Regions from separate parts of the Brevibacillus sp. AG genome, predicted to be linked through region 2. Evidence: riboswitches for the same ligand, from Rfam matches in the RefSeq annotation. Region 2 holds a riboswitch; the other holds the start of a gene.
What was found. A riboswitch is a leader RNA that binds a small molecule or an ion and turns the genes downstream of it on or off. The one in region 2 is predicted to bind lysine.
Positions count from the first base shown of each region.

Region 1: linked by a shared signal. The riboswitch ahead of POF51_RS20980 (amino acid permease) and the one ahead of dapD (2,3,4,5-tetrahydropyridine-2,6-dicarboxylate N-acetyltransferase) in region 2 are both predicted to bind lysine.

Region 1 covers NZ_JAQMYO010000007.1:457,011-463,022, reverse strand. The annotation lists gene POF51_RS21005 (aminoglycoside phosphotransferase family protein) at 1-274, shown strand, start outside; gene POF51_RS21000 (TolC family protein) at 346-1,401, opposite strand; gene POF51_RS20995 (hypothetical protein) at 1,620-1,766, opposite strand; gene POF51_RS20990 (hypothetical protein) at 1,759-1,950, opposite strand; gene POF51_RS20985 (hypothetical protein) at 2,057-2,914, opposite strand; gene POF51_RS20980 (amino acid permease) at 3,133-4,581, opposite strand; lysine riboswitch at 4,695-4,880, opposite strand; gene POF51_RS20975 (DinB family protein) at 4,965-5,459, opposite strand; gene POF51_RS20970 (CGNR zinc finger domain-containing protein) at 5,628-6,012, shown strand, end outside.
Region 2 covers NZ_JAQMYO010000002.1:237,800-243,811, reverse strand. The annotation lists gene POF51_RS06125 (hypothetical protein) at 1-71, opposite strand, end outside; gene POF51_RS06120 (hypothetical protein) at 235-369, shown strand; gene POF51_RS06115 (N-acetyldiaminopimelate deacetylase) at 344-1,477, opposite strand; gene POF51_RS06110 (aspartate aminotransferase family protein) at 1,481-2,695, opposite strand; gene dapD (2,3,4,5-tetrahydropyridine-2,6-dicarboxylate N-acetyltransferase) at 2,710-3,420, opposite strand; lysine riboswitch at 3,512-3,701, opposite strand; gene POF51_RS06100 (flavodoxin) at 3,843-4,283, shown strand; gene POF51_RS06095 (GNAT family N-acetyltransferase) at 4,352-4,900, shown strand; gene POF51_RS06090 (EcsC family protein) at 4,875-5,729, opposite strand; gene POF51_RS06085 (hypothetical protein) at 5,743-5,937, opposite strand; gene POF51_RS06080 (hypothetical protein) at 5,998-6,012, opposite strand, start outside.

The sequences.
Region 1 (6,012 bases), on a different contig from region 2:
GTGGTTGGCAATTGATCCAAAGGGGCTGATCGGGGAGACGGAGTATGAGGTGATTCCGTTTTTGCTGAACCATTTGCCAGAGGATGGGGTAGAAGAAGTAATGAAACAGCGGGTCGATGGACTGACGAAGGCGCTGTCTTTGCAAAAAGAGAGAGTGTTGGCGTGGGCGTATTGCCATAGTGTGCTATCGGCTTGGTGGTTTATAGAGGATTTTGGTGTAGACGGTGGTCGTCTGGTGATGCCGGGAGTTTTTGAGAGGCTAATAAATGAGTAAAGGCTTCACCCTGTGGGATGAAGCCTCCTTTATTTTAAATGAATATATGAGATCCTTCGTGATACGAAATATTAATAACCAGTCGACTGATTCAAGGTGGTAGCAGCGAGATTGTATTGATAAACCGATTCGATTGCTTTTGCTTCGGAGTCAAACAGGTTTGCTTCGTCTTCCATCAGTTCTTTCATCGATGCTTTTCCTAATCTATATTGATCGATTGTTGCCTGATAGCGCTCCAATGCGGTTTCTTTCTTTGTTGTACTTTCCTCTAATGCCTTTTTCGCTGTCAGTACCTTCGTATAGTTGTCACTTACTTCTTGACCGATTTTCTTTTGTGTTTTTTGTTTTTGCAGTTCCGCTTTTTTGTGCTCATTTTTTGCGATTGTACCTTTATGTGTGCTGAGTGCGGAATACTCTGCTGTGTAATCAATTCTTACTTGGGCAAAGTCTATTTCTGCTTGTGCTTTGATCATTTCAGGACGATTTTCATAAGCTTTTGCTTGCAATTGCTCTAAGGAAAGCAACTCGTGTTGGGTCAGATCAGTAGCGATCATTTTCCATTGTCTGTCCGCTTTTTCATTCAATAAATCGTTGAGTTTGGCCAATGCTTGCTTGTAGCTGGTTTCAAGGGCAGCAAGATTTTTGTGAGCTTCTGTTTCTTGGGAGTCCAACCAGTACTGTCTTTGCAAACTTTTCTTTTGTGCTTTGATTTTGGCGTCTAGTGATTGGGCTTCGAAGAATGCTTTTTGCACCTGCAATTGAATGGTGTTTTTTTGCGTATTCAGGGCGACTTCATCGACAACCACCTCTTTGACCGCTTTGGCAGCGTCTTCGAATTTCTTTTTTGCATCAGCTAGCGACATGATGTCGGCTTTTTTGATTTCTGCTTTTTCTCTCAATGTGATGGATGTTTCGTACTTTGTAATATCTAAGTCAAGCCGAAGCACCTCCAGATCAACGCTGTTCTTTATTGCCTGTTCGACTGCGAAATCTAGCGACAAAGGGGAAACATCCGTCTGTTCAGCAGTGGCCACGAGTGGTGCGGCCAGAGCCATATGGGCGCCACCTGTGAGGAGAGAAGTGACTAATGTTGTGCTGTAAATGTGTTTGAAGAGCCTGGATTTCATGGGGCAACCTCCTGATCATATATACAAGAATATGATAACGATTCTCATTATCAAATCCATGAAAAGTATATATTTCCAATAGAGTTTCGTCAATAAGAAAATGTTCTTTCACCATGTTCTTGGTCAGAAATCCAAAAGAATCCCCTTCAGAAAAACAGGCAAAGTGAGCATCTGCTTGTTTCCCCAAAGGGGATTTGTTCATCGTGACGGGGAAAGAACTATTCTTTGTCCCTGTTTTCTTTTTTTGCCGCAGCCGTCTTTCCAGTTTGCTCCGATGTCCCTTCCTTTGCTGTAAGGGAATAACCATGCATATTGCTTCCGTTATAACCCATGTCCGGTTTTTCCTTTGAGCTGCGATCAGTCATTTGTTTCCCCCTTATTTTGTCCAGTGGGTGTAGAGTCTTGCTGCACATACGGATTGTCGACGTCATTTGGTTCCTTGTCTAGATTGGTACGGATTGCGATTATGGGGCTAGTAGGAGGTTGAGCGATCAGTCTGTCATCCAGTTGTTTGAAATCAGGCAGGTCGTTTTCGCGATTGTCATACATGTTCGTCCCCTCCTTTACGGGTTAGTATGTCCATCAACTACACCAAAAAAAGAGCCCCAGTCCCAGGGAAGTTCGGGAGGAGGCTGTGACCATCATCTTTGTGTAGTTAACTTGTTTTCTTGGTCAAGATCTTCATAAAAGAGGCAAGATTCGTTTGAAGCAATGGTGTGAAGGTAGAAAAGGAAGCATTTTCAGCGAGCGTATTCATTTGACGAACAAATTCAGTGGCGTCCTTTGTATTTACAATCTCAAAGCGGTTAGTGATTTTCGTATTTTTTAAATCGGAAAGAAGCGTAGCTTGTTCGTTCCGGTATTGAGAGATCCAGTCTGGTCGATGTTGTAGCTTTTTGACGAATTGAATCAGCATGCTTACTTTCTCTGTTTGATTGGTAGCCGCATGCATTTTTTTGTAGGCTTCCGGGTCATACCGCTCCATCAGCTTGGACGGGTTAACATAGTCGCTCGGCGCCCCATGTGGTTTTTGCGGAAGCTCTAAGTAGCTGACACTGCCGGTTGCAGGGTCAACCTTTCGTGTTTTGGCAACGCCAGCGAGCAAATGGAGGGTATCCAAAAATTCAGCAGCATTTTCATCAGCCATGTATTGGTCTGCCAAATATTTGCCTTGGGTTAGACCGACTTCTACCAAAGCAGCTCTTTCTTCATCGGTGTAGGTGGATGGGGAGTTGAAAAAGTTTTGCTCCAGGATGTGGTCAAAGGCTTTGCGAGCCTCGGGTGGTTTATCTGCAAAAATTTTATCCAAACGCTCATTAATCTCTGTGTTAAAGAAAAATTGGACACTATGATGCTCGATGACACCAGCAGGGAGCTCGCGTGCCTTGTGAGAACGAAGGTCTACTGTATCGTGCTCGGGCAATCCTAGACGAGTTCCTGTCACCATTTTGGGTGCAAGTTGGTTAGTTGAAAGCTGGGGGGTTAGGTAGCGGGTATTCGATTGGATGTGCATGTTCTACTCTCCTCACATGGATTCATGTTCAGTCGTGATGGTAGGAGATCTGGTTACCTTATATCAGATGACTGGTATGAGTTGTGAGAACGGAAGGAAACGGATCTCAATGGCTTCTTGTCTATACTATCGGCAATTTTTGGGCAGTTTTTAATATGCCGGCAAACATGAAAAAGGACTCCCGTTTAGATAACGGAAGTCCGTACTTATTTCTTCGATTATTTCGTGTGCTCATCCATGCTGAAGTCTACTTGTTCAAGAGGGACGAGCTCGGTCTTTTTGGTAATTTTATAAGCGAGCCAAACGATTAAGAAGAGTGGCAGGCCAATGTAAGAGACCAGGACGCCATACCAGTCAACCGTTCCACCCATGAATGCAGAGTAGTTTTGCCCAATAATAACGATACAGCAAATGATGAAGGCAAAAATCGGTCCAAACGGGAACCACTTTGCCCGATAAGGCAATTCGCTTAAGTCACGACCCTGAGCGATAAACGCTTTACGGAAACGGTAGTGACTAATGGCAATTCCCAGCCAAGCGATGAAGCCTGACATACCGGAAGCATTCAGAAGCCAGACGTACACTTCGCCTTCCCCAAACAGAGAGGACAGAAAAGCAAGGGCGCCGATGAGCGCAGTCAAGATCAAGGCATTGATCGGTACGCCGTTACTTGTTACTTTTGCGAACCATTTTGGTGCGTTTCCTTCTTTCGCCAAGTTCCACAGCATGCGTGTAGAGGCGTACATGCCAGAGTTTCCAGCAGACAATACAGACGTAAGAATAACGGCATTCATGACGGATGCTGCAAAAGCAAATCCGGCATTTTCAAAAACAATCGTAAACGGACTGATCGCAATATCCGTAATGTCGCCACTGATCAGATTTGGATTATCGTATGGAACCAACAACCCGATGATCATAATAGCGAGGATGTAGAAGAGCAGGATGCGCCAAAAAATTTGACGGATGGCCTTCGGAATGTTGCGGGCAGGGTCTTCGCTCTCCCCAGCTGCGACACCAACCAGCTCTGTCCCTTGGAAAGAGAATCCGGCAATCATAAAGACACCGAGCAGGGCCATGAAGCCGCCATTGAATGGCGCGTCGCCTTTGGTGAAATTTTGGAGGCCGACTGCTTGGCCGCCCATAATGCCAAAAATCATCAACACACCAACAATAATAAAGACGATTACCGTTACTACTTTAATCAAGGCGAACCAATATTCAGATTCTCCATAGGCTTTCACAGACAGGAGATTCAAGGCAAACAGCAATCCGAGGAACAAAGCGCTCCACAATATCGCTGGGGTATCCGGGAACCAATATTTCATAATGAGTGCGGAAGCTGACAGCTCGACGGCAATGGTAATGGCCCAGTTGTACCAGTAGTTCCAGCCGAGAGCAAAGCCGAGAGATGGATCGACGAACCGTGTGGCATACGTCGAAAACGAACCAGAAACAGGCATGAAGGCCGCCATTTCCCCCAAGCTGGTCATTAAAAAGTAAACCATGATACTAATGGCGAGATAGGCAACTAAAGCTCCACCAGGTCCGGCGGAATGAATCGAGCCTCCGCTCGCGAGAAACAATCCCGTCCCAATCGAGCCGCCGATGGCGATCATCGTCAGGTGTCGGGCTTTTAAACCACGTTGCAATTGATTTTGTGACATAAGCTACTTGCACGACCTTTCTTGATTTTTGAGAAGGAAGGTCGGAAACGAAAAAACCGCCATAGCCAAAAAAATGGCATAGGGCGGTATCATCCAATCCCCACCAAGCCTTCACTGAAGATAGCTCACCACGCTTGCTTGGCATGCAAACGTGACAGTTCTGCCCCTTTCGAGTACAGCCCCAACCCAATCGCACAGAGACGCGATATGAGCTTCGGCGGATTTTCCTTACCTGGAGTCATTGATTTTCTCTGAATCTCGTACAGGATGATATAAAAGCCGCGACCTCTATCCTCACCGTGAAAGATGAGGATAACATGTATGAAATTATGTGATTTATCAACTATAAAGGATTGTTTATGATTAATCAATGTGAAATTTTGTTATTCAAATGAGCGTCTGGCAGGCCAAGAGCCTTGTAACTTGCGAATTTGGACAATTTGTCCCGTATGAAACGCATCATGCAGGACCAGACTCATCACGGTTTGGTAAATGGGCGTATAAGTAGCCGTCTGGTTTAAATCCTCATCCGTCAGCAAGGAAAGCTTTTCATGAATGTGGCGATGGACGCTTTCCATGCGCAAGAGGGTAGCTTGCCAAGCGTCTTCGTCATCCGGACCGCCGGACGGGATGAAGGTATCATCGTTCGTCTCAGCCGAGCCAGGAAATTCAGTGCCCAATAGACGATGCAACAGGCGTTCTTTGTAATAAAGAAGGTGGCTGATGTTTTCCCAGATCGTGTTGGCTGCTTCTCCTACAGGGCGCCAGCTGGCCTCGGCTGCTGATACTCCGGAAAGCGCTTCTTTTAAGGGTGGATACCAGTCTTCCTTGTCATACGTACATTCCCATCCATGCAAAAGCAAATCCTTCCGATTCATACGCTTCCTCCTCGTCTGTGAAACAGATTGATGAAACGCTATAATAGCAGTAAGAAATGAAAGTGTAACCAGTTAACTTAATTACGATAGTTACAAAAAGATATTACCATATTCTGTATAGTCATACAAGAGAGAAAAATGTAGGGTTTCGTCAGGAGAGATAATAACATGGACTGGTTTTGTATCGATTTTTTAAATAGTGATTGGCGGGATTGGCGTGGTTCTGGTCGTGCGGAAAATCGTTTGGAGAACCAGGAATGGCTGTCATCCTTTTTACAAACATACAAGCTAACCGCTCCGCTTCCGATAAATGAGGAGTGTGCCGCTTCCCTTTTGCGGCTGCGCGAACGTTTGAGATGTATGCTGGAAGCTGTTGTCCGTGGAGACCGAATCCAAGAGGACGACCTTGCGGAATTGAACAGAGTTTTGGCTCAGGCCCCTTTTCATATACAGGTGTTGTATGTAGAGGAGGAGGGCGTCTACGGGCAAAAGCAATCCAGCTCAACAGAGGGCTGGCCCCTCGTCATGGCACAAATTGCGGCTTCTTTCGCGG
Region 2 (6,012 bases):
AGCGCAGTAGTGCTCCCTACCCCTGCTGCTACAGTCAACGCCAACAAGGCCGATAACCATGCTTTTTTCATGTCAATAATCCTCCTGTATGTGTGCGCGGCAGCGCTTGTTTTTCCGAAATTTCTTCTCTCTAGTTTATACGTTTGGAAAAGGAAATAGTTGTGCTGCCCTGATAAGTTTTTTCAACAATATCCACATTATCCACAAGCACAAAAACCTTAGGAAGAAAGACTTATGCACAGAGATGTTAGTAACTACTTCTTACTCTTGACGAAAATACGGCTGGGAATGACACAGAAAAAAGAGCGGCTATCCAGCCACTCTTTTTTGTTCCTGACACCTGCTACTCCTGTTGCGAAAGCCATGTAAAATACCGGGAGACCAGTCGAATGGCAACTTCGATCGCGTCTTCGTTCGGCTCAATTTTAGAATGATGCAAGCCGTACGGCGTTTGCACACCCAGCCAGAACAAAAAGCCGGGAATTTCTTTCAAAAAGTAACCGAAGTCTTCTCCGGTCATGGCTTCCTTGCAGGTGATAAGAGTTACTTCTTCACATTGTTCCTGTACCCATTGCATGAAGTCTGTCGTTAACTGCTCCTCGTTGTAAACCTGGCAGTAGCCAACCCCATAGTCAATTGTTGCCTGGCAATCGAAGCCTATTTCCACTCCCTTTACGAGAGATTCAATGCGGCTCTTGACGATTGCCATCGATTCCATCGAAAAGGTTCGGATGGTCCCTTCTAGCCTGGACTTCTCTGCGATGATGTTCTGCTTCGTCCCGCTCTCCAGCTTGCCAATCGTTACGACAGCCGAATCCAATGGATCCATATTGCGCGAAATAATCGATTGAAGCTGTGTCACAAGATGGCTTCCTGCAACCACCATGTCATTCGCCTTGTGCGGGAAGGCTGCATGCCCCCCTTTGCCAACCAAATCAATGTACAACTCAGAAGTGTTGGCAAACAAAATTCCTGGCTTCGTCGCAATATGACCGACCGGATATTCTGGCGCGATATGCAGGGCAAAAATGCAGTCCGGTCGCCACCCCGCAAACTCTTCACTTTCCATCATCGGCTCCGCACCGCCAGGACCTTCTTCTGCCGGCTGGAAGAGGAACAGCAAATCATCTGCCATCGGATGCTCGGTAAAATGCGTCAGGAGGCCAAGAGCAATTGCCATATGCATGTCATGACCGCATGCATGCATGAATCCTTCATGAAGCGAGCGAAACGGATAGGACGTTTCCTCTACGATCGGCAGGCCATCCATATCCGTACGCCAGGCAATTAATCGTTTTGGCTTTGTTCCTGCCAGCTTGACCAAAATGCCTGTCCGCCACGTTTTGATCTCGATTCGCTCCTGGGGCAGCTTTTTCAAATAATCGAGCAAGTATTGTTGCGTCTTCACTTCAGCGAAGCCTGGCTCCGGTATTTGGTGCAAGTCTCGGCGAATTTGTGAAAACAAGGAAGTCGTCATGGTCTACGCCTCCTTTTTCGTACCTGTTCTTGCTGTTAATTGCTCCTCAAACACAGCAAGGAAACGGTCCACATCGGCTTTTGTCAACGTCAGTGGCGGAAGCAGACGAACAATCGTTTTCTGCGTCACGTCAACGAGAATTCCTTCGTCAAGCAATGCTTGCTGCAAGTGGCTTACCTCTTCCGGGGTGGAAGAGAGCGGAATTCCAACCATTAAGCCTTTTCCGCGAAGGGATTGCAGCTGATCTGGAAGACGCGTTCGCAGCGCTTCCAAGCCCGACCACAGGTACGCAATCACTTCTTCTACGTGAGCGCTGAAGGCTGGATCAAGCAATTCGTCCAACACGACATTCCCTAGGGCAGCAGACAGTGGCGATGGTGCAAAAGTCGTTCCGTGATCCCCCGGTTTGAACTGGTTCATCAGCCTTGGGCCAGCGATGACACCGCCGAGGGGAAGCCCTCCCCCTATGCCTTTGGCAAAAAGGATCAGGTCTGGCGTTACGCCTGCATGCTCATAAGCAAACAGCTTTCCTGTTCTGCCCATTCCTGTCTGGATCTCGTCCATGACAAAGAGCATGCCTTCATGTTCACAGATCGCAGCTACCTCTCGCAAGAACGCTTCCGTTAACGGCACGACACCGCCAGAACCCAAGACTGGCTCCATGAGGACCGCAGCGGGTCTTGCTTCCTGGCAAATCGCTCGCAATCCTTCCGTGTCTTCCACATCCAGTTCATAAACAGGAAAAGCCGGCTGAGGAAAGTCTTGATAGACGTGAGCCTGCCTCGTCAGACGCACTGCTCCGAGTGTTCGCCCGTGAAAACTGTTGCGTAAGACAACGATGCCTTCACGACCTGCTCCCTCGTTCTTCGTCCATTTGTGAATCAGCTTGATCGCAGACTCTGTAGCCTCTGCACCAGAGTTGGTGAAAAACACTTTTCCACTAATGCTGTTCGCAACCAAACGCTCGGCCAAACGAATAGCTGGCTTATTTAAAAATACATTGGAAATATGCAAGAAGCGCTCTCCCTGCTCACGCAGAGCCTGTACAATGCGCGGATGAGAATGCCCCAAAACGTTTACCGCGAGTCCGGTAAACAAGTCGAGGTAGCTCTTTCCATTCGTATCGTACAAGTAATTTCCTTCGCCTTTTTCTATGGCAATCGGAAGTCTTTTGTAAGAGGAGACGATATATTGTTCATCGAGCGAACGCCAGTCCATGTGCACTCTCTCCCTTACAGCTGACGTAGCTCCTGCTTGATCTCTGTCTTGGAACGAGTTTTTTCATCGATTTGCTTGATCACACGTGCAGGCGTTCCCGCAACTACTACGTATGGGGGTACATCTTCAATCACGACAGCACCCGCTGCAACGACAGCACCTTTTCCTACGCGAACACCTTCCAGAATGACAGCATTTGCTCCGATGACAACATCGTCCTCGACAACAACTGGCTGTGCAGATGGTGGCTCGATAACGCCTGCGATAACCGATCCAGCGCCGATGTGGCAGTTTTTCCCGATGGTTCCACGTCCACCTACAACAACATTCATGTCGATCATCGTACCTTCACCGATAACTGCGCCGATGTTAATGGAAGCACCCATCATGATGACCGCATTGTTACCGATTGTCACTTGGTCACGGATAATTGCGCCTGGTTCAATACGTGCTTGAATTCCTTTTGTATCCAGCAATGGAATGGCGGAGTTGCGGCGGTCGCTTTCTACCACATAATCTTCAATTTTGTCTGCGTTAGCAGCGAGCACTGGCTCAATCTCTTTCCACTCACCAAAAACAACACCAGTAGGACCAGTAATGAAAGCTTTGGAGCTCGCACCAAAGTCGATTCCCTCCAGGTTCCCTTTCACATATACCTTCACTGGTGTTTTCTTTTCGCTTTTTTGAATAAACGCGATAATTTCGTTGGCATCCATCATGTTCATGGTTACATCCTCCTCAAAATAACAGCATAGTAAATCAAAAAAAGCAATGAGTGCATTCGCTATCTCATTGCTCTTACTACTACAGAAGCAAATCATAAATAGCGCTCCACAAAAAGACTTTAGGTCCCTTGTGACAGGATGATCATTTTTCATGAGACACCCCAGCCTGTGCTACGTAGGGGCATAGCATAAGCTTCGGCGCTTTAGCCTTTCTTCCTTCTCCTGCCCCCTGGCAGATTGCGAAAAGACTTACTCTTCTTCGGCGCACCTCTATTTAGAGTACATTATTATAATTTTATTTAACTCTACCAAAATCAATGAAACGTGGCAATAAGAAAAAAGTTATTGACAACGATTCTCATTTTCATTATTTTTATTGATGAGAATGATACTCATTATCTGAATTGGAGGTTTTACGTTTTATGAGCATTTTGATGGTATACGCGAGCATGACAGGGAATACTCAGGAAATTGCTGAAGCAATTGCAGAAGGTATTCGTTCAACTGGTGCTGAGCTGGAGATAAAAGAAGTGATGGATGCGAACGCAAAAGAACTCGAAGCTTACGACGGAATCTTGCTTGGTGCCTACACATGGGGCGACGGTGAACTGCCAGACGAATGCCTGGATTTTTATGAGGAAATGGACAATATTGACCTCAGCGGGAAAAAGGTTGTTGCTTTTGGCTCTTGCGACTCCGCTTACGAGCATGTCGGTGCAGCTGTTGATATTTTGCTGAAAAAGGCGAGCGAGCGTGGTGCGGAAACTCCTTTGGAAGGTTTGAAAATCGAGCTTTCTCCTACTGCAAAAGAAGTGGAAACGTGCAAAGCATTTGGGGTGTCATTTGCTGAATTGCTCGGCTAATTGATGTTTCCCAAATACTCTGGCACATGCTATACTATCAATCCAACTTTTTAAGGAGGATTGATCTCATGTCACTACATACGGACGAGATTCTCTTACGGCCTCTCCAACAACAAGACGCAGCCGAGCTCCTAGAGCTTCGGCTGCGTAATCATGACTTTCTCCAACCATTTGAACCAATCCGCCCCGCTTCATTTCTGACACTCACAGGACAGCAAGAACAAATTTCACAAGCGCAGATTGATTTTGAACGTGGTACTGCCTATGCTTTCGGCGTATTCTCCCGAGAATCCGGAAAGATGATTGGACGTGTAGCGTTGTCGAATGTCGCACGTGGCGCATGGCAAAATGCGACGATTGGCTACTTTATGGATCAGGCGTGCAATGGCAAAGGTTATACGACATCAGCAGTAAATCTCGCCCTCCGCTTTGCTTTAACGGATGCTGGGCTGCACAGAGTACAAGCTGCTGTTATGCCTCGCAATCAAGCTTCCATTCGCGTCTTGGAAAAAAACCGTTTTCGCCAGGAAGGGCTTTCGTTACGCTATTTGCAAATTAACGGTGTATGGGAGGACCATCTCCTCTACGCTCTTACTGCTGAGGAGTGGGCTCAGTAATTTCCTCGCTCTTTTCGCCCTCTCGCAGCCGCTCCAGGATACGCCGTTTGCGGTACAGCATCATCCCCGCTTCGGCGACATCCTGTACGGTTGAACGGTTCAAATACGCCCCGAACAAAATACCTGCAATCGGCACCATTTGAAACAATTTTTTCCACCCAAAGTTTTCTGTGTACGTTACCACGACTTCACGCCATCCCTGCAATTGCGCCATAACCTCTCTCTGCGCATTTGGATCATCAAAGCGGGAGAGCTCAGCGAGTATCGCTTTTTTCCCTACAATGTCTGATGAAGCAAACTGCAAGCATTTGACGACAAACAGCCGCTCTCTTTTCTCTTCAGGTCGATAGCCATAGGCAAGAGCCATCTCTTGTAATACTTTAAGGGATGTCCCCATCAATAAAGGGATATCGATCGCGAGGGTAAAAATCCCTCCGAAGCCAGTCGTGGCACCTTGTACCGTGGCAAAATTCGCACGTGAATCCTTTAGCTCCATTGCGACATCATTCATGATCGTAAGCGGTACAGCGGCAATCTCTTCTTTGTCAACAACAGACGCCCCCTGTCCCTCTAACCGTTTGCCAAACCGCTTGTAAATCGGTTCATCCTGCACCAAATAAGTTCCACCTGTCTCAAGAAAGGCTGCCATTTCATCTACGGCTTTTCCCAGCTTCTCTTGAACGAATGCAGGCGTAATCCGATCCAACAGAACAAACGGAAGTCTGCCAAGCTTTTCCCAGAACCACAAGTCGTTCTGGTCCCTCTCCCAATCCTCCACTTCACGTAATGCCGTAACCAATGACTCCCTAGACTCACTCAACCCCAACAACCTCCCTGGCTGCTCACTCAGATTCTCCTCGCCTCCACTGACATTGGTTGCGCAAGATGGACTTGATGTAGTCCTGCAACTCTTCTGACGTGGCGTGACAGACGAATTCTTTTTTACTTCTTACGATTCCCAGCTTTAAATGTTTCACTTCCTCTCCTTCGATTCGAAACCCGAACTTTTCCAAGATCGTCTTCTGCTCATTTGTCATTGGACTTCCTCCCCATGTAGTCGAAAACCCCCATGCCAAAAAGTGCAAGGGGGTCAATCGTTATTTCACTTCGAT